Regions from separate parts of the Pseudarthrobacter sp. MEB009 genome, predicted to be linked through region 2. Evidence: riboswitches for the same ligand, from Rfam matches in the RefSeq annotation. Region 2 holds a riboswitch; the other holds the start of a gene.
What was found. A riboswitch is a leader RNA that binds a small molecule or an ion and turns the genes downstream of it on or off. The one in region 2 is predicted to bind cyclic di-AMP.

Region 1: another riboswitch for cyclic di-AMP. It lies ahead of QRN07_RS00990 (C40 family peptidase); the one in region 2 lies ahead of QRN07_RS15115 (C40 family peptidase).

What each region holds. Positions count from the first base shown of each region.
Region 1 covers NZ_JARVTC010000002.1:171,690-180,523, reverse strand. The annotation lists gene QRN07_RS01020 (glucose 1-dehydrogenase) at 1-106, shown strand, start outside; gene QRN07_RS01015 (DUF1810 domain-containing protein) at 109-555, opposite strand; gene QRN07_RS01010 (DNA alkylation repair protein) at 569-1,108, opposite strand; gene QRN07_RS01005 (TraR/DksA family transcriptional regulator) at 1,105-1,485, opposite strand; gene QRN07_RS01000 (coiled-coil domain-containing protein) at 1,485-2,816, opposite strand; gene QRN07_RS00995 (hypothetical protein) at 2,912-3,877, shown strand; cyclic di-AMP (ydaO/yuaA leader) riboswitch at 4,064-4,229, shown strand; gene QRN07_RS00990 (C40 family peptidase) at 4,233-5,081, shown strand; gene QRN07_RS00985 (protein adenylyltransferase SelO) at 5,212-6,687, opposite strand; gene QRN07_RS00980 (APC family permease) at 6,684-8,123, opposite strand; gene QRN07_RS00975 (hypothetical protein) at 8,223-8,447, opposite strand; gene QRN07_RS00970 (IclR family transcriptional regulator) at 8,540-8,834, opposite strand, start outside.
Region 2 covers NZ_JARVTC010000014.1:163,627-172,460, reverse strand. The annotation lists gene QRN07_RS15120 (M23 family metallopeptidase) at 11-832, shown strand; cyclic di-AMP (ydaO/yuaA leader) riboswitch at 969-1,143, shown strand; gene QRN07_RS15115 (C40 family peptidase) at 1,205-1,903, shown strand; gene QRN07_RS15110 (NlpC/P60 family protein) at 2,068-2,862, shown strand; gene QRN07_RS15105 (HNH endonuclease) at 3,152-3,652, shown strand; gene mobA (molybdenum cofactor guanylyltransferase) at 3,715-4,413, shown strand; gene QRN07_RS15095 (DUF6457 domain-containing protein) at 4,410-4,703, shown strand; gene QRN07_RS15090 (molybdopterin molybdotransferase MoeA) at 4,700-6,082, shown strand; gene fdhD (formate dehydrogenase accessory sulfurtransferase FdhD) at 6,134-7,012, shown strand; gene QRN07_RS15080 (alpha-mannosidase) at 7,142-8,834, shown strand, end outside.

The DNA of each region.
Region 1 (8,834 bases), on a different contig from region 2:
CCAGCCTGCGGAACTGGCGCCGGCCTACGTGTTCCTGGCCTCCGCCGAATCCAGTTACGTGGTGGGCGAAACCCTCAACGTCAACGGCGGCAGCCCCACCCCCTAGGCTCAGGTGCCGGCAAGCCCGGCCAACAGTGAGTCCGTGGCCGCGTCGGGTACCCCGTCGAAGAACTGGTCCAGGACAGCCTGGAACAGGGCTTCACCGGGGTCTGCCCGGAGGAACAGGGTCATGGCGGACTTTAGCTTGCGTGCATCGATGCTCCCCAGGATGCTGACGGCCGACCGGCCGGGTTGGTCCATCAGGGCGGCTGTGCATTCGAGCAGGCGGGGGCCCAAGAGCCCGTGCCGCAGGTAGGCGCGCGCCTCAGCCAGTGAGTTGATGGCGTACCTGCGGGAGGTGGGGCTCTGGCCCAGGCCGGCGATCTGGGGAAACACGAACCACATCCAATGGCCGGTTTTGCTGCCTGCGCGGAGTTGGGCGAGTGCGTCGTCGTAAACCCCGCCCTCCTGGGCAGTCACGAACCGTTCAAGGTCCCGGGATGCGTTCACGGACATGTCTCCTTATCTGTCAGCCGGCCGAAGCGCCCGGCACCGCCTGGTCGAGGTACGCTGCGGCGTCCCGCAGTTCTGCGGCCGGATCGGTCCGCCACCTGGACAGGACCACCTCGGCTTTCCGCCGTTCCATGGTGCTAAACCCCGCCAGCATCGGCGCCACGACGTCGGCGAGCAGCGGGTCAGCCAGTTCCCCGGTAGCCGCGGAGCGAAGGAACCCTTCAAGGCGGGTCAGGTCGGAATGCAGCAGGGTCCGGACCCTGGTCTGCAGCAGCACCACGGCCGCCAGCCGCCGCTCAAAAGCGGGGAGTACGCCGGGTGCCGGCCGGGCCCACAAGGCGGAGGCCAGCAGGAGGATCCCGTCGTGGTCGAGGTCCCGGAACTTCCGCAGCGCGTCCCGGATGGTGCCCCGCACGGCACCCACGGACGACCCGTAGGAGGCGAGGACACCGCCCAGCCGGGACCCGACGTCGTCCGCCCGGTACCAGGCGCCCTCATTCTGCAAGGTGATGTCGATGAATTCCACGGCCGGACCCACGGAACCGCCGGCGGTCACCGGCCCCGTCCCGCTGAGGAGTGGCTGATGCAGTAGGGCGTCCAGGGCCTGGCCTCGAGCCTGCCCTCGGCAATGGGCCCGCCGCACTCGAGGCAGCTCCCGTAGGTACCGTCGGCAATCCGGGCCAGCGCGGCGTCGACCTGCGCCAGGCCAGCGGCGCTTTGCGCTGCCAGGGCGGACGCCTGCGAGAGCTCGAAGGCGATGGTGGCGCCTTCCGGGTCGTGCTCGTCATCAACGTTGGAGTCCTGCCGGGCGGAGCTGGCACCGGCTATTTCGGCCCGCAGGGCAGCGACCAGAGCCAGTTTCCGGGCGCGCTCCTCTTCCAGGAGCAGCCGGAACCGGTCGGCGCTGGCCTTCGACAGTCCTGGCCGTGCCATCAGTACCAGTTGTAGGCGATCGAATGGTTCCAGGCCGCGCAGGGCGAGCCGTAGCGGCCGCTGATGTAGCCCAGCCCCCATTCGATCTGGGTGCGGTAGTTGGTCAGCCAGTCGCTGCCGGCGCTGGCGTACTTTCCTGCGGGCAGGGACTGGGCAATCCCGTACGCTCCGGAACTCGGGTTCGTGGCGGTGGTCCGCCAGCCGGACTCCTTCATCCACAGCTGGGACAGGCAGGGGAACTGTTCCTGGCCCCAGCCATAACCGGCCAGCCTGCCCGCCGCGTAGTTTTTCGCGCCAGCGGGATCATTAACGGCGCCGCCGGGCACGGAAGGGACGACGACGGGAGGCCGGACGGGTTCCACCGGCACCTGCGGGGCTGGGGCGGGGTTCGCCGGTGCCGGGATCGCGGGGGCGGGGTTCGCGGGTGCCGGGTTTGCAGGGGCGGGGTTGGCCGGGGCGGGTTTTGCAGCGGCAGCGGCCACAGCTGCCCTGGCGGCGTCGTCGGCCTGCCGGCGGGCCAGTTCTTCGGCAGCCTTGCGCTTGGCATCCTGCGCGGCCTGGTAGGCGGCTTCGGCTTCCACGCCCTGCCGGTACTCCCCCTCGACAGCCGCGGTGGTGCCTTTCAGCGACGCCAGCTGGGCCGTAAGTTCGGTACCACGCCGTTGCCCGTCGTCGATCTGCCGGGCCATGCCGGCCTGCGCATCGCGGGCGGCCTTCAGTTTCGTGGCAGCCTCAGCGGTGAGGCGTTCGCGTTCGGTCCGGGCTGCCTGCTCCTGTTCGCGGAGGGATTCAGACACCTTGGCGGCGGAAGCAGCCCTTTCCACCAGCGCGGCCGTTTTGTCCCCTACCATCTGGACCACGTTCAGGCCCTGCACGTTGTTGTGCTCCAACGCGTCCAGGGCCACGAAGAACCCTGTGTTGGTGCCGCCTGTTTTGTAGGACTGCACGGCGAGGGCCCCCAGCTCCTTCCGGTGCCGGTCCACGTCGGCAGTGGCTGCTGCGGTTTTTGCGGCCAACGACAGCAGCCTGGCATCCACTGCCTGGAGCGCGGCATCGGCCACGCCATAGTCTGCGGCGGCGGTTACGGCCTGGCCGCCGAGTGTTTCGGCCTGTGCTGCCAGTCCCGTCAGCAGCTCGTTGATTTTGGCGATTTCCGTTGCCTTGCCGGCCTCGGTTTCCTTGGCCTGCTGCACGTCCTCCCACGAGGGATAGCCCGAGGGCGGCGCCGGCTCGCCGGCCATGGCGGGCGGCAGAACGGCCGAGCCGGCCAGGATAAGTGCCAACAGGCCGCCGGCCAGGGGCGACCGCACTTTGGAAACGAACGGGGACATAGTCCCGAAGCCTACCGGCGTCCGTCCGCCGGAACACGCTGAAGTGTCCACATCGTTACATTGGGAGCTGCAAAACGTGGACCTAGACTGGGGCCATGGGCACTCCCCGCCGTCCTTCACGTGGCACGCCGCGCTGCGCAACGGCGGCCGTTGCCGGCCTGGCCCTGGCCGCCCTGACTGCGTGCTCTCCCCCAGCCAATCCGACGCCGGCGTGGTCCACTCCAGCCGCCGCAGAACCGGCACTCACCGTGGAAGTAAACCAGTCCCGGGACCAGTACGGGCGGCATGGCATTGAGTTGCTGATTACCAACAGCACAGACAGTCCGGTCACGGTCAGCGACGCCCGGCTCAGCACTTCCCTGTTCCAGCAGGACATCCGTTGGGACTCCGCGGGCGGTGTAGTGGTCGTGCCACCGCACCAGGCCAAAATCCGAACCGCAATGTTGCCCACGGCTGCCTGTCCGGAGCCGGGGCGGCCCACTTCCAGCGGGCCTGCCGCGGTGGCCACAGCGACGTTGACGCTGCCGGCGGCAGACGCCACCGCCCCGGCCACAGTACCGCCCGCCCCCGCTCCCACCCCCACCAGCATCGCGTTGGAGGCAACTGATCCCCTCGGAATCCTGGCCCGGAACAACGCTGAACTTTGCCTTTCGGCGGCTGCGGCAGCGGTAGCGGATCTGGCCCTGGCGCCGGACCTGGCCGTCGCGCCGGACCTGCGCACCGCCGTCGTCCACCTGCTGGTTGATCCTGCTGGCGGGGCCCGCGGGAGCGGCCGGCTGACCCTCGAACGGTTCGAAGGCACCACGCTGCTGGCGGAAGCGTCGGCGGATCCCTGGCCCGTTGACACCGTTGTCAGGGCGGGAGATGCGCCGTTCGTTATGAACCTGCGGCTCCGGCCCGCGCGCTGTGACGCGCACGCTGTGGCGGAAGACAAAGTGGGCACACTGCTGCCCGTCCGGGTGGCAGTGGGGATGCGCTCAGGACAACTGAAACTCGTTGCCGGAGCCACCCTGCGCGGCCAACTTTATGACTTTGTGACGAAGGCCTGTGCGGCCGGCTGACCGGATGGCGTCCTTCGAGTTCAGGGGCCCGGCAACACACCAGCGATGGACAAAACAGGGATCCGAGAGGCCCACCTCGCATGTTATCCAAATGTGACAATTGGTCGGCACCTGGGTTATGGTCTTGATGTGTCCCTCTCCAACGGGGCACTCCCACCAGCATGCCGAGCCCTGCCGCTGGCCTGGGATCAATCGTTTCCGGATGGCAGGGACGGGGGAACCAAGTTTCCACGGCTTCTTTGAAGCCTTGGGGTTAAGTCGATAGCACCTCTGTCCTTGATGGGGTGCTCCCGGCCGGGTAGCTCCAACCCGAACCCGACAGCTCACCCCGCAGGCATGGGAGAGGCGATCTATCATGTCAAAAAACACCCTGGCTGCCCGTCACCGCGCGGTGCCGACCCATTCCATCGTTCTTGAAGGCCTGGCAGTTTCCGCCAAGTCGCAGGCCAAGTCCCTGGGCCGCCCGGCCCTGGCCGTGGCCGCCGCATCCGGCATCGCGTTCGGCATCGGCGCCCCGGCCCACGCCGGCGTGACCGCACCGGATACCACCGGAACCAGCAACGTCCAGGCGTACTCGGCACCGGCAGCGCCCGCTGCAGCGCCTGCCCCTGCCGCTGCCGGCAATGTCCACACCGTTGTTTCGGGTGACACGCTGGGCGCCATCTCCTCGGCCAACGGCGTCAGCCTGAACGACGTCCTCTCCGCCAACGGGCTGTCCATCTCGGCCGTCATCTACCCGGGCGACCAGATCCAGATCCCAGGCGCCGGCTACGTGGCAGCCCCCGTGTCCGCCCCGGCCCCGGCTCCCGCCCCGGTCCAGGCTGCAGCCGTTGCCGCCCCGGCCAACACCGGCATGAACCTCAGCTACGCGTCCGCTCCGGCAGCCTCCACCGGCACCGGTACCGGCGCCGCAATCCTCGCCTCGGCTTACAGCCAACTGGGCGTTGGCCAGGACTGCACCGCCATGGTGGAAAAGGCCCTGCGTTCGGTAGGCAAGTCCGTGGGCGACCTCGCCCCGGGCCAGTTCTTCCAGTACGGCAGCGTTGTGGGCTCACCGGCCCCCGGTGACCTGGTCATCACCGCCGGCCACGTTGGCGTTTACGCCGGCGACGGCCAGGTTGTCAGCGGCGGCGTGGACGGTTACAAGACCGAGGTCCACTCCATCAGCTGGCTCGCCGGAGCTTCCTTCGTCCGCGTAGCGTAGCTTCGCGGCGCAGCAAGCGCCTGCACCACCGCAAGGGCGGCAGCCGGGATCAGTCCCGCTGCCGCCCTTGGCGTTTAAGGAATGCGGCGCGGAACCGGCGGGGCCCCGAACCAGCGGGCCCGGCCTGACCTCAGGTGCCGCAGTAGGTCCGGTAGGCGCCGAAGTCGGCCGGCGGCCCTTCCGCGAACCGCTCCAGGCCCGGCCGTTCCGTGAACGGGCTGCCAACGGCGTCCAGCAACAGGTGGAATGGTGCCAAGTCACCGGCAGTGGCGGCGGCCAGGGCTTCCTCCACCAGGTGGTTGCGCGGAATGTAGATGGGGTTGGTCCGGTCCATCAGGGCGGGGTCCGGCTGCCGGGCCAGCCACCGCGCCGCCCAGGCGTCGTACGCGGCCAGGTCCATCATCATGCCGCGGACCGGTCCGGCGTCACCCCGGGCGGCCTTGACCAGGTTGCGGAAAAACTGCGTGTGGTCCACGGGGCCGTCCTTGAGCAAGGCCAGTGCGCCGTCAACCAGCCCGGCGGTTTCAGGGTCTGCAGGTGAGCCATCCGCCGGTGCCGGCAGTCCCAGCTTGGCCAGCATCCCTGCCTGCCAGGCCGCACCGTAAGCGGGCCGGAAGAGTCCCAGTGCTTCCACTGCCAGCTCCACCGCCTTTTCCTGGTCCTCGTGGAGGAGCGGCAGCAGCGCTTCGGCAAGCCGGGCAAGGTTCCATTCCGCCACTATCGGCTGGTTGGAGTAGGCGTACCGGCCGCCGGTATCGATGGAGCTGTACAGCGCGCCGGGATCAAACGCGTCCATAAACGCGCAGGGCCCGTAGTCGATGGTTTCCCCGGAGATGGTCATATTGTCGGTATTCATCACGCCATGCACAAATCCCACCAGCATCCACCGTGCCACCAGGTCCGCCTGCGCCGCCAGGACATTCCTGAAGAGCTCCAGGTAGGGCTGGTCGGCGGCAGCAGCTGCCGGGTAATGCCGGGCGATGGCGTGGTCGGCCAGCCGCCGCAGCAGGTCCACGTCGTCTGCGGCCCGGGCGTATTGGAAGCTGCCGACTCGCAGGTGGCTGGCCGCGACGCGGGCCAGGAGGGCTCCGGGCAGCAGCCCTTCGCGGCGGACCTGCCGCCCGGTGGCCACAACGGCCAGGGCGCGGGTGCTGGGGATGCCCAGCGCGTGCATGGCCTCGCTGACCAGGTACTCGCGGAGCATGGGGCCCACCACGGCCAGGCCGTCCCCTGCCCGGGCGAAGGGCGTGCGGCCCGAGCCTTTAAGGTGCAGGTCCAGCTGGTGCCCGTCGGGGCCGGTCACCTCGCCCAACAGCAGTGCCCGGCCGTCGCCCAGCCTCGGCGAGTAGCCGCCAAACTGATGCCCTGCGTATGCCTGCGCTACTGGTGTGGCGCCGGCCGGGACATCGTTTCCGGTCAGCAGGCGGATGCCGTCGTTGCTTGAAAGGAATTCGGGATCGAGTCCCAGCCGCCGCGCCAGGCCATCGTTGAGGACCAGCAGTGCAGGGTCCGGCGCCTCTTCGGCCTGCCACGGGACAGCGAGTTCGGGAAGCTCGCGGGCGAAGCGGTTGTCCAGCGTTAAGGTCGTTTCTGCGGCAGCGCTCATGCCTTCAGCTTATCGCCGCCGTTCGAGCGCCGGTTGATCAGCCAGGTAATGAGCCACAGCACAACGCCGATGGCCATCAGGCCCCCGGCGATCTGATATTGGATCGGGTTGCGGCCCACCCATGGACCGGCCAGGAAACCGCACAGAAGGGCGGCCACCAGGGGCAGCAGGCCGGGCGAGCGGAAGGTGTGCGCCCCGGCCGCTTCCGGCTTGCGCCGCAGGATCAGGCAGGCCACGTTGACCACCGTGAACACGCACAGCAGCAGGAAGGCGGTGGTTCCGGACAGGTTCGCCACGATGTTGCTCTTGGGATCGCTGGTGACGTAGATGATGAGGCCCAGGGCCAGGGCGGTGGAAAACGCGATGCCTGCCCACGGCGTCCGGCGGACCAGCAGGACCTTGCCGAGCTGGCGCGGCAGGACCCTCTGGCGGGCCATGCCGTAGATCAGCCGGCTGGCCATCAGCATGTTGATCAGGGCCGTGTTGGCCACGGCGAACACGGCAAGGAACGGGAAGATCCGGTCGATCGGGAAGTCCGGCGACCCTTTGTGGACCACTTCAAGCAGGGCAGCGCCCTCGGCCTCGCGGATCCCTTCCAGTTCCGTGGGTGAAAGCACGCTGACCACGGAGATGGCCACCAGCATGTAGAGGATGACGGCGATGCCCAGGCCGGTGAGCATGGTCCGGGGAAAGATCTTCTCAGGGTCCTTGGTTTCCTCCACCATGTTCACCGAGTCCTCGAAGCCCACCATGGCGAAGAACGCGATGGAGGTCGCGGCCGTGACCGCCAGGAACAGCCCCTTGTCCTGGTAGTCCGTAAAGACGAAGACCTGTTCGGGGTTGCCTGTTCCCTGGGCCATCACGTAGAAGCCGACGCCGATGACGATGCACAGTGCGAGCATCTCCACCAGGGTGAGCACCACGTTGAACTTCACGCTCTCGCCCACACCGCGGAGGTTGATGGCGGCCAGGACCAGCATAAAAACGAGGGCCACCACGGTGACCACGCCCTGCCCGGGCTTGGCCAGCCAGCCGTTGACCTCCAGTCCGCCGAAGAAGTTCTGGGCCAGGACATTGGCGGAGGTGGCGGCGCTGGTGATGCCGGAACAGACCACGGCGAAAGCCACGAGGAAGGTGACGAAGTGTATGCCGAAGGCCTTGTGCGCATACAGCGCCGCTCCTGCTGCCTGCGGGTATTTTGTCACCAGTTCCAGGTAGGAGAAGGCGGTGAGCGTGGCCACCACAAAGGCCAGCAGGAACGGCAGCCACACCATGCCGCCCACCGTGCCGGCCATGGTGCCGGTCACCGCATACACACCGGCACCCAGGATGTCCCCCACGATGAACAGCAGCAGGAGCTTGGGCCCCAGGACCCTTTTCAGTTCGGGCTCGCTGTCCCGGGTGGCGTGGGAGACTTCCTCGGATGTCGCGCTCATTGTGACCTCCATGCTGCGCTGCGTGGTTCGGCGGCGGGTGCCGGTCAGATCACTCTGAACCCCCGAACGCAGCTTTGGCAATGCACTGGCCCTGGGAAGCTAGATCTCTTCTGTTGGCGGGGCCACCGGCGCCGCCTCATCCTGAAGGAGCGGGTCTTCCTGCCATCGGTCGGGGTTGTCCTCCGCAGCGCCGGGGTAGCTGTCCGGCTCACCCTTGACCGGATCAAGTTCCAGGGAGGCCGTCGCGCCGGGTGTTTCCGGCAGGATCACGTCATCGTCCTGGACCACTTCGAGTTCTTCATCCGGAAGGTTTTGTTCGGTCATGGTGTTGCCTTTCCCTTGGTTGGCTTATTGATATTTCGTAAGCCTACTGAGTATCACGGGAAGGGGAAACCTTGCCGACGGCGGCCTGCCGCCTAGCGGATGCCGGCCGCCCGCAGCGTTCGGGCCAGCTCGCCCGCGGCCGAGTGGAGGGTTGCCACCGTTTCGGCCAGCACGGCTTCCGTCGCCAGCTCCGTGGGAATCGAGCAGCTGATGGCATCAGTACCCGGAATCCGGTAAGGAACCACCACGCTGACGCAGCAGAGGCCCACCGTGTTTTGTTCCCACTCGCGGGAATGGCCCTGTTTGCGGAACGCTTCCAGTTCCAGCTTCAGCGCCGGAAAGTCGGGAACTGTGTTGGGCGTGAGCCGGGCGTAGGGGCCGTCGCCG
Region 2 (8,834 bases):
GTTCTTGACCATGCAGACCTCCAGGGGACGCCGCCGTGCGGCCGTCCCCGCTTCGGCGCCACGGGCAGCTGAAGCCACCAGCACGGAGCGCCCGCGCGATTTCCACCGCGACGCGCGCCGCCGCAGGGGTCCCTTCCGGCAGATCACCGACTTCGCGTCGGCCAGCGGCATGGGCCAGAAAGCCGGCATCGCCCTGGCTGCCACGGGCCTGGTCCTTACCGTGACCGTCCCGGCCACCAGCCCCGTGCTTGCAACCGACGCACCCGGAGCCACCCCCGTGGCTGCCGCCGCAGTAACCCCGCAGCCCCGGATCTCCGCAGAAGCCGGCGCCCAGCTGGACTTCAGCCGTTCCGCTGTGGTGACCCAGGCCGATCCGGACGGCAAGCTCAAGCAGCTGCTCAGCGCCCAGTCCGCCAGCGCCGTCTCCCGGGCGGCCTCGGCAGGCAGCCTTGCTGCGCCGCTGGCCACGCTCACCACTGCCTCTCCCTTCGGCTACCGCGTCAGCCCCATCACCGGCGGCAACGGCGACTTCCACCGTGGCCAGGACTACGTGGCCCAGTGCGGCACATCCGTGCTTGCTGCTGCAACCGGAACCGTGACATTCGTCGGCTGGCACCAGTACGGCGGTGGAAACCGCGTGGTGATCGACCACGGCAATGGCCTGGAGACCACCTATAACCACCTCTCCTCCTTCACTGTGAAGGAAGGCCAGACGGTGTCCCGCGGCGATGTGGTGGCCCTGAGCGGCACCACGGGCGCTTCCACCGGCTGCCACCTCCACTTCGAGGTCCAGGTCAACGGCGAAGTCGTCGATCCTACCGGCTGGCTCTAGTCAAATGATGGTTCACTACCGGATCGCCGAGATCCGCCGTGACCTGAATGTGACATTGAAACGAAACTGCTGTACCGTCTAACTTGCGTCAAGTTTTCCGAACTTGACGCTCTTGAGTGGATTGCCTAGCTCTGCCACCGCTCAAGGTCCGTTCGCATTTCATCGTCTGGCAGGGGCGGGGGAACCAATTTTGGCCTTCAGCTGTATCGAAGGCCTTGGGGTTAAGTCGCAAAGCTTCCCAGGAAGCAGCGCGGCCGGGTGACTCCCATCCGAATCCGACAGCTCACCTCGCAGGCATTGGGAGAGGCCACCTTCTTGTCTTCACGCCACAATTCTGCGCGCCACCGTGCGCTCACGGTTCGCACCAGCCCTTTGGACAGTGTTTCCAAAGCCGTCAGTGCCAATGCCGGGACAGTAGGTCGCCAGGCGGCAGTATTCGCCGCCGCGTCGGGCCTGATCCTGACCATGGGACTGCCTGCCACAGCTGCTGACACCACTGCCGGAGTGTCCGCTTCCACCGAGTCCGGCACCGCCCAGACCGCGCTGGCAGTCACCGCCGCTCCCACCGCCACCGTTTCCTTCGAACGCACAGTGGTCACAACCATTGCTGCGCCGAAGCCGGAGCCGGTCCGAGTGCAGGCCACCCCCGCAGCCACCGCAACGGCAGCAGCCCCGGCCGCAGCCGGAGCTACGGCCGCGGCAGCAGCGCCGGCAGAGAAGGCCGCGCCTGTTGCGGCTTCGACGTCCGGCATCGCAGCCATCGCCTACACGGGCATCGGCCGTCCCTACGTCTGGGGCGGCACCAGCCCCAATGGCTGGGACTGCTCCGGATTCACCCAGTGGGTCTACGCCCAGGCCGGCATCAGCATTCCCCGCACGAATGCCTGGAACGCCATGACGCCCACGTCCAACCCGCAGCCGGGTGACCTGGTCATGCAGAATGGCGGCGCGCACGTTGGTATCTACGTCGGCAACGGCATGATGATCAGCGCGCTCAACCCCTCCCAGGGCACCCTGCTCCACGCAGTGGCAGCCACGGGCTCCTCCTCGTTCTACACGCTCGGCAAGTAGTTCCTGGGGCTTCGGCCCCGGGAACTTTTTCTTTGCTCGAAACCGCTTCACGCCAATCACCAAATCCCCGTTCTGGACGCGCCGGAATACCCCCAAGATGCCGGCGCGGCCAACGCCCCGGGCCTGCCCACCAGCAGGGCCCGGGACAACGAAAGAGAGAACTGATGACTACTCGTGCAATCGCACGGCATCGCGCCGAGGTCACCAAAACCAACTCGATCACCGTCATTGCCAAGGCTGTCGGCAGCAACGCCGGAGTCTTCGGACGCCAGGCTGCCGTCATCGCCGCAGCTTCCGGCCTGGTCCTCACCAGCGGAATCGCAGCCAACGCTGCAGACGCCAGCACCCAGCGTGAATCAGCGCCGCTGTCCGGCCTGGAAGTTGAATCGACGGTTGACGCCCCCATCTCCGCCGCTTCGACCATCGCCATCACCTTCGAGAAACCGGCCGTGACCACCACGCCGGCTCCCGTTGTTGAGCCCGAGCCCGAAGTTACCGTCCAGGAAGCCGAGCCCGCAGCGCCCGCCGCCGCAGCCCCTGCTGCGCAGCCTGCTGCGGCACCGAAGGTCACGGCCACCGTTGCCTCGGCTCCCGCTCCGGCGGCTGCACCCGCAGCCCAGGCCCCCGCCAGCGGCAAGGGCGCGGCTATCCTCTCCGCCGCCTACGCCCAGCTGGGTGTGGTCCAGGACTGCACCATGCTGGTCACCAACTCCCTCGCAGCAGTGGGCATCAACTTCCACGACTGGCCTGCAGGCTACCTCTCCCTGGGCCGCACCGTGAGTGCCGCCGAGGCTCAGCCCGGTGACCTGATCTACTACGCCAACGGCGGCTCGGGCATGGCCCACATCGCTGTCTACGCAGGCAACGGCCAGGCAGTTCACGGCGGCTTCAACGGCAACCAGACCATCGTGTTCAGTGCCAACGTGGGCTCCGGCCCCGTGTTTATCCGCGTCAGCTGATTCCAGCGGGTTCCCGGGAACCCCAGGCCCGGCCGGGGTCAACCGCCCAAAGGCCACACTCCGAAGGACCTCCGCACCACGGTGCGGGGGTCCTTCGTGCATCCGCCGCCAGGCCCTGCCATGTGATGCCGCCCCGCAGGGAGCTGCCGCAACGACACGGAACCGGTGAACTCCGGAATTAGTTGATAGCGCGTTTCGTTGTTTACTCTTGTCATGTCGATCCATAGCCCGGACACGCCGGGGGCAGCCGGCCCTCGTGCCCCTGACGGGTGCGGCCGGAGGTACGTGCATGCGCACTCTCGTTCTGAATGCTGGATATGAACCGCTGGCGGTTATCACCTTCCGCCGGGCGCTGGTGCTTGTGCTCACGGGCAAGGCAAGCGTTGTGGCCGAAGGCGACGATCCCGTCGTGGGTCCGCAGGAGATCCTGGGCAGGCCTTCCGTTATCCTGCTGAACCGCTACATCCGTCCCCGGTATAACCAGTCAACAGCGGTAAGCCGCCGGGGGGTGCTGCGCCGGGATGGACATGCCTGCGGTTACTGCGGCAAGGCAGCGCACACCATAGACCACATCCAGCCCAAATCACGCGGCGGAGCCGACTCGTGGGAGAACCTGGTGGCGGCCTGCCTGCGCTGCAACAACGTCAAGGGTGACCACACGCCCGGCGAAATGGGTTGGAAACTGCGGTTTGTGCCTGCCCCGCCCCGCGGCGCCATCTGGCAGATCAAGGAACTCGAAAAGCCGACCCCCGCCTGGGACCCCTTCCTGTTGCCGGAGCGCGCTGCCTGACCGCTGCCACGGCAGCACATACCGGCTGTGCGGGCGGAGCCGTCCGTGGCTAGGCTGGGGGAGTGGACGGTACCCCGGTTGAATTTGATGCTGTAATCCTTGCCGGCGGCAGGTCATCCCGGCTGGGCGGAACCCCCAAACAGGACCTGGTTCTTGGCGCTGCCAGCCTCCTGGACCGTGCCCTCGAAGCAGCCTCCGGCGCGGCCCGCAGGGTGGTGGTGGGGCCGGACCCCGGAACCCTGCCGGACGGTGTGCAGTCCTGCCGGGAGGAGCCGGCCTTTGCCGGGCCGGCAGCTGCCATCGCGGCCGGACTGGACGCCCTGGCCGGGTTGGAAGCCTTGGCCGGACCGCACGCACACGCCCCGGCCGCTTTTGTCCTGGTGCTTGCCTGCGATATGCCGCACGCCGCGGAAGCCGTTCGGGTGCTGTGCGCGGCGCTCCCCGATGCGGCGGACGCGGGAAAGCAGGGGGTGATCGCCCGGGCAGCCGACGGCACCAACCAGCCGCTGGCCGGCCTTTACAGCACAGATGGGCTAAAAAAGGCGGCCGCTGCCTTGGCCGCCGATGGCCGCCTGACGAACGGCTCGGTCCGGTCCCTCCTTGCTAGTCTTGACGTGCAGCCCGTCACCGTCCCGGCCGGCTCCACAGCAGATGTGGATACGTGGGACGACGCCGCCGCACTAGGAATTGCCGCTGAAGGTCAGGAACCACATACGGGCCCTGACGCCCGCGGCCGCAGCTACCTTGGAGGCAGCACGTGAAAAGCCAGGAAGAGACCCTCGAGGAATGGTGCCGGGCACTGTTGCAGGCTTACGAACTTGAGGGCTTCCACGTGGATGTGAACGCCGTCCTCTCGCTCGCCGGCGTAGCAGCGCACTCGGTGGTCCGCCCGGCCGCGCCCCTGACAACGTTTATTGCCGGTTACGCCGCAGGCCTGGCGTCGGCACCCGGCCAGGTCCAGGATCCGGCAGCCATGGACGCCGTCCTGGCCGTGGCCCGGGGGTTGGCCGTCGCCTATGCCGAGGACGCCGCCGGGACAGCCGGCGAATGACCGAAGCCCACCAGGAAACGCAGGAGCCCGAGCAAACGGAGCCGCCAACACGCCTTGCCCACACGTGGGAAGAGGCGCGGCAGGCCGCCTTCGACGCAGCCACACCGATTCCGGCCGGACCGGTGGCGCTGGACCTCGCCCTGGGCAGGCGCCTGGAACAGGACATTGTGGCCTTGCAGGACATGCCGCACTACGCCTCCTCGGCCATGGATGGCTGGGCGGTCAACGGCAGCGGGCCGTGGATCCTGGCGGAGCAAGGCACCCGGCTGGCGCCCCACCAGGCAAGCCCCATCGCCACGGGCGGACTCATCCCGCCCGGAGCCAAGGCAATCCTGCGCACCGAGGCCGCCGTGCTGACCAGCGACGAGGACGGCCTGCCCGTCCTCACCAGCGGCCGTGCGGCCCGGCCCGGCGAACCCCGGAACGGCCAGCACATCCGCAAGGCCGGTGAGGAAGCGCTGACCGGAGACGTCCTGGTGAAGGCCGGTGTGACACTGAACCCCGCGCACATCGCCCTGGCGGCCCTCGCCGGCCACGATACCCTGCAGGTGCAGGGCAAACCGCTGGTCAGGCTGCTCCTGACCGGGGGTGAGGTGGTCCACAACGGCGTGCCCGGACCGGGCAAGGTCCGCGACACTTTCGGCCCGCAACTGTCCGGGGCGGTGGCCATGCTCGGCGGCATGGACGGCGGCCGGCAACGGATCGGCGATGCCTACGACGACTGGCTGGGCGCCCTGGAGGACGACGTTCCGGAGGTGGCCGGTGCGGCGGACCTGCCGGCCGACGTCGTGATCACCACCGGAGGAACCGGGCTCTCCGGCACCGACCACCTCCGCAAAGCCGTTGCCGGGCTGGGCGGCCGGCTGCTGATCGACGGCATCGCGATGCGGCCCGGGCACCCGGTGGTGCTCGCCGAACTGCCCGACGGCCGCTTTATCCTGGGGCTGCCCGGCAACCCCCTGGCCGCCATGCTGGCGCTGTCCACCGTGGGCGGGCCGTTGCTGGCTGCGCTGGGGCACGCGCCGCTGCCGCCGGTGCAGGAGGTGCCGTGCGGAACCATGATCGAACCCGAGCCCGGGCGCACCCGGCTGATGCCGTTCCGGCTCGTATATGGGATGGCCTCACCCGCGCAGCACACCGGGCCCGGCATGATGCGCGGCCTCGCCGCCGCCGACGGCGTGCTGGTGGTGCCGCCGCACGGGGTCCAACTGGGCGAACCGGTCCCGGCCTTCGCCCTGCCCTGGGGTCCGGACCTGCCGGCCCCCGCCGACCCGGCCGCCAAGGCCAAAGCCAAACCCAGGACTGCCACCCGGCCAGCCAGGCCGGCGGCAAAACCAGCTGCGGCCGGCCCGGTGGACTGGAGCGCACTCCTTGGTTGAGCGCCGGCCGCCACGTTGGGATGATGGATCGATGAGCAGGACGGAGCAGACATGGGCAGGGTGACACAGCGCCGCAAGGTGCACAGGTATGTCCTGGACGGCTCAGCGGCTGCCCTCGAGTTCCCGGTGCGGCACAAGGAGGACATCCTGGCGGTGGAGGAACCGCTGGAGATCCGGCTGGGCGGCCTGAGCCACTCGGTCACCATGCGCACGCCGGGCGATGATTTTGACCTCGTGGCTGGTTTCCTGGTCTCCGAGGGCATCATCTGGGAGCCCGGACAGCTGCCGTCCCTGCGTTTCTGCGCCGGCGAAGACGAAAACGGTGTCCAGACCTTCAACGTGGTCGAAGCCCAGCTCCGCCCGGACGTCACCGTCCCGGACCACGGACGCCGGTCCTATACCTCCAGCGCCTGCGGAATCTGCGGCACCGACTCGGTGGATGCGGTGACCAGGTCCTCGCACTACAGCCCCGCCGGCGATCCGCTCACCGTGGCCGCGGAAGTCCTGGCGTCCCTGCCGGACCAGTTGAGGAAAGGGCAGGCCGTCTTCGAACGCACCGGCGGTGTGCACGCCGCCGGACTGTTCACCATAGACGGCGACGGCGGCGCCCGGCTGCTGTGCGTCCGGGAGGACGTGGGCCGGCACAACGCCGTGGACAAGGTGGTGGGGTGGGCCCTCCGGGAAGGCCTCCTTCCGCTGCGCGGGACGGTCCTGCAGGTCTCCGGCCGCGCCTCCTTTGAACTGGTCCAGAAAGCGGCCCTGGCAGGTATCCCGGTGCTGTCCGCCGTCAGTGCGCCGTCGTCCCTGGCAGTGGAGCTCGCGGAATCCAGCGGGCTGACCCTGGCCGGCTTCAGCCGGGGCACCAGCTTTAACGTCTATGCCGGGGCCGGCCGCATTGCCCCACCCGGCGCTGCTGTTCAGCCATCCTGAGGGCCCGGGAGCTGCAGCCCGGGCTACCCGCGGCCCGTGTGCCGGGGTAGCTATCACCGAAAGCACCCGGTAGATTTATCCATCGAATGGACATCTTGGTCCACTTCCCAGCGCTAAAGAGGACCCAGATTGCATGACGACCGCCGGATCACGGAAGTCCGCCTTGAGAGGTTCCTGCGTGAGCGCATCAACCCCGCCGTATACAGCCGCAGCCTGCCGCTGACGCTGACCAGCTGGGAGGTTCCGGACGAGCCGGTCCCCGCGCTGGAGGCCATGCGCCAGGAATTCCTTCCACAGGAGCACAACGCCGCCTGGGGCAAGCCGTGGGGGACCACCTGGCTGCGCGTGCAGGGCGAGGTCCCCGAAACGTGGGGCACCGGGCCTGGTACCGCCGTCGAGGTGGTGGTTGACCTTGGCTTCACCACCGAGGTGCCGGGGTTCCAGTGCGAGGGCATCGCCTGGCGGGCAGACGGCAGCATCATCAAGGCCATCTCGCCCCGCAACCAGTACATCCCGTTGAAGCTGCTGGGCAGCGGCATGGCGGTGGACTTCTACGTGGAGGCTGCAGCCAACCCCGATGTGGCGCAAGGGTGGACGTTTGCGGCCACTCCTTACGGCGACAAGGCGACGGCCGGAACGGCTCCGCAGTACCGGCTGGGACGCATCGCGATCGCCGAACTGCAGCAGGAGGTCTGGGAGCTGCAGCAGGACATCTTGACCCTGGCGGGCCTGATGGCGCAGCTGCCCCTTGAGCTTCCCCGCCGGCACGAAATACTCCGCGCCCTGGAACGCATGCTCGATCTGATGGATCCGGACGACATCGCCGGGACTGCCGCCGCCGGACGGGAGGTCCTGGCCAGGGTCCTGGCCCGGCCCGCGTACGGATCCGCGCACCAGCTGGTGGCCACCGGGCACGCGCACATCGATTCGGCCTGGCTGTGGCCGGTGCGGGAAACCATCCGCAAGTGTGCCAGGACGTTCTCCAACGTGGTGGCCCTGATGGACGAGGATCCGGACTTTGTGTTTGCGTGCTCCTCCGCCCAGCAGCTTTCCTGGATCAAGGAGTTCTACCCTGAACTTTTCGCCCGCATCCGGGAGAAGGTCCGTACGGGCCAGTTCGTTCCCGTGGGCGGCATGTGGGTGGAGTCGGACACCAACATGCCCGGCGGCGAGGCCATGGCCCGCCAGTTCCTCGAGGGCAAGAGCTTTTTCCTGGCCGAGTTCGGCGTCGAATGCCGGGAGGCCTGGCTGCCCGATTCCTTCGGCTACTCAGCCGCCCTGCCGCAGATCGTCAAGGAGGCAGGCAGCCGCTGGTTCCTGACCCAGAAAATTTCCTGGAACCAGACCAACAAGATGCCGCACCACACGTTCAACTGGGAGGGCATCGACGGCACCCGCTTGTTCACCCACTTCCCGCCGGTGGACACCTACAATTCCGAACTCAGCGGAGCGGACCTGGCCCACGCGGAACGCAATTACCGCGACCACGGCCGCGGCTCAGTCTCGCTGGTGCCGTTCGGCTACGGTGACGGCGGCGGCGGACCCACCCGGGAGATGCTTGCAGCCGCTGCCCGCACCGCTGACCTCGAAGGGTCCCCGAAGGTACGCCTGGGATCCGCGGAGAGCTTCTTCCAGCAGGCCGAGGACGACTACCAGGGCCTGCCCGTCTGGGTGGGGGAAATGTACCTTGAACTGCACCGCGGCACCTACACCAGCCAGGCCAACACCAAAAAAGGCAACCGGCGCAGTGAACACCTGCTGCGCGAAGCGGAACTCTGGTGCGCCACCGCAACGGTCCGGACCCATGGCGGCTTCGAGTATC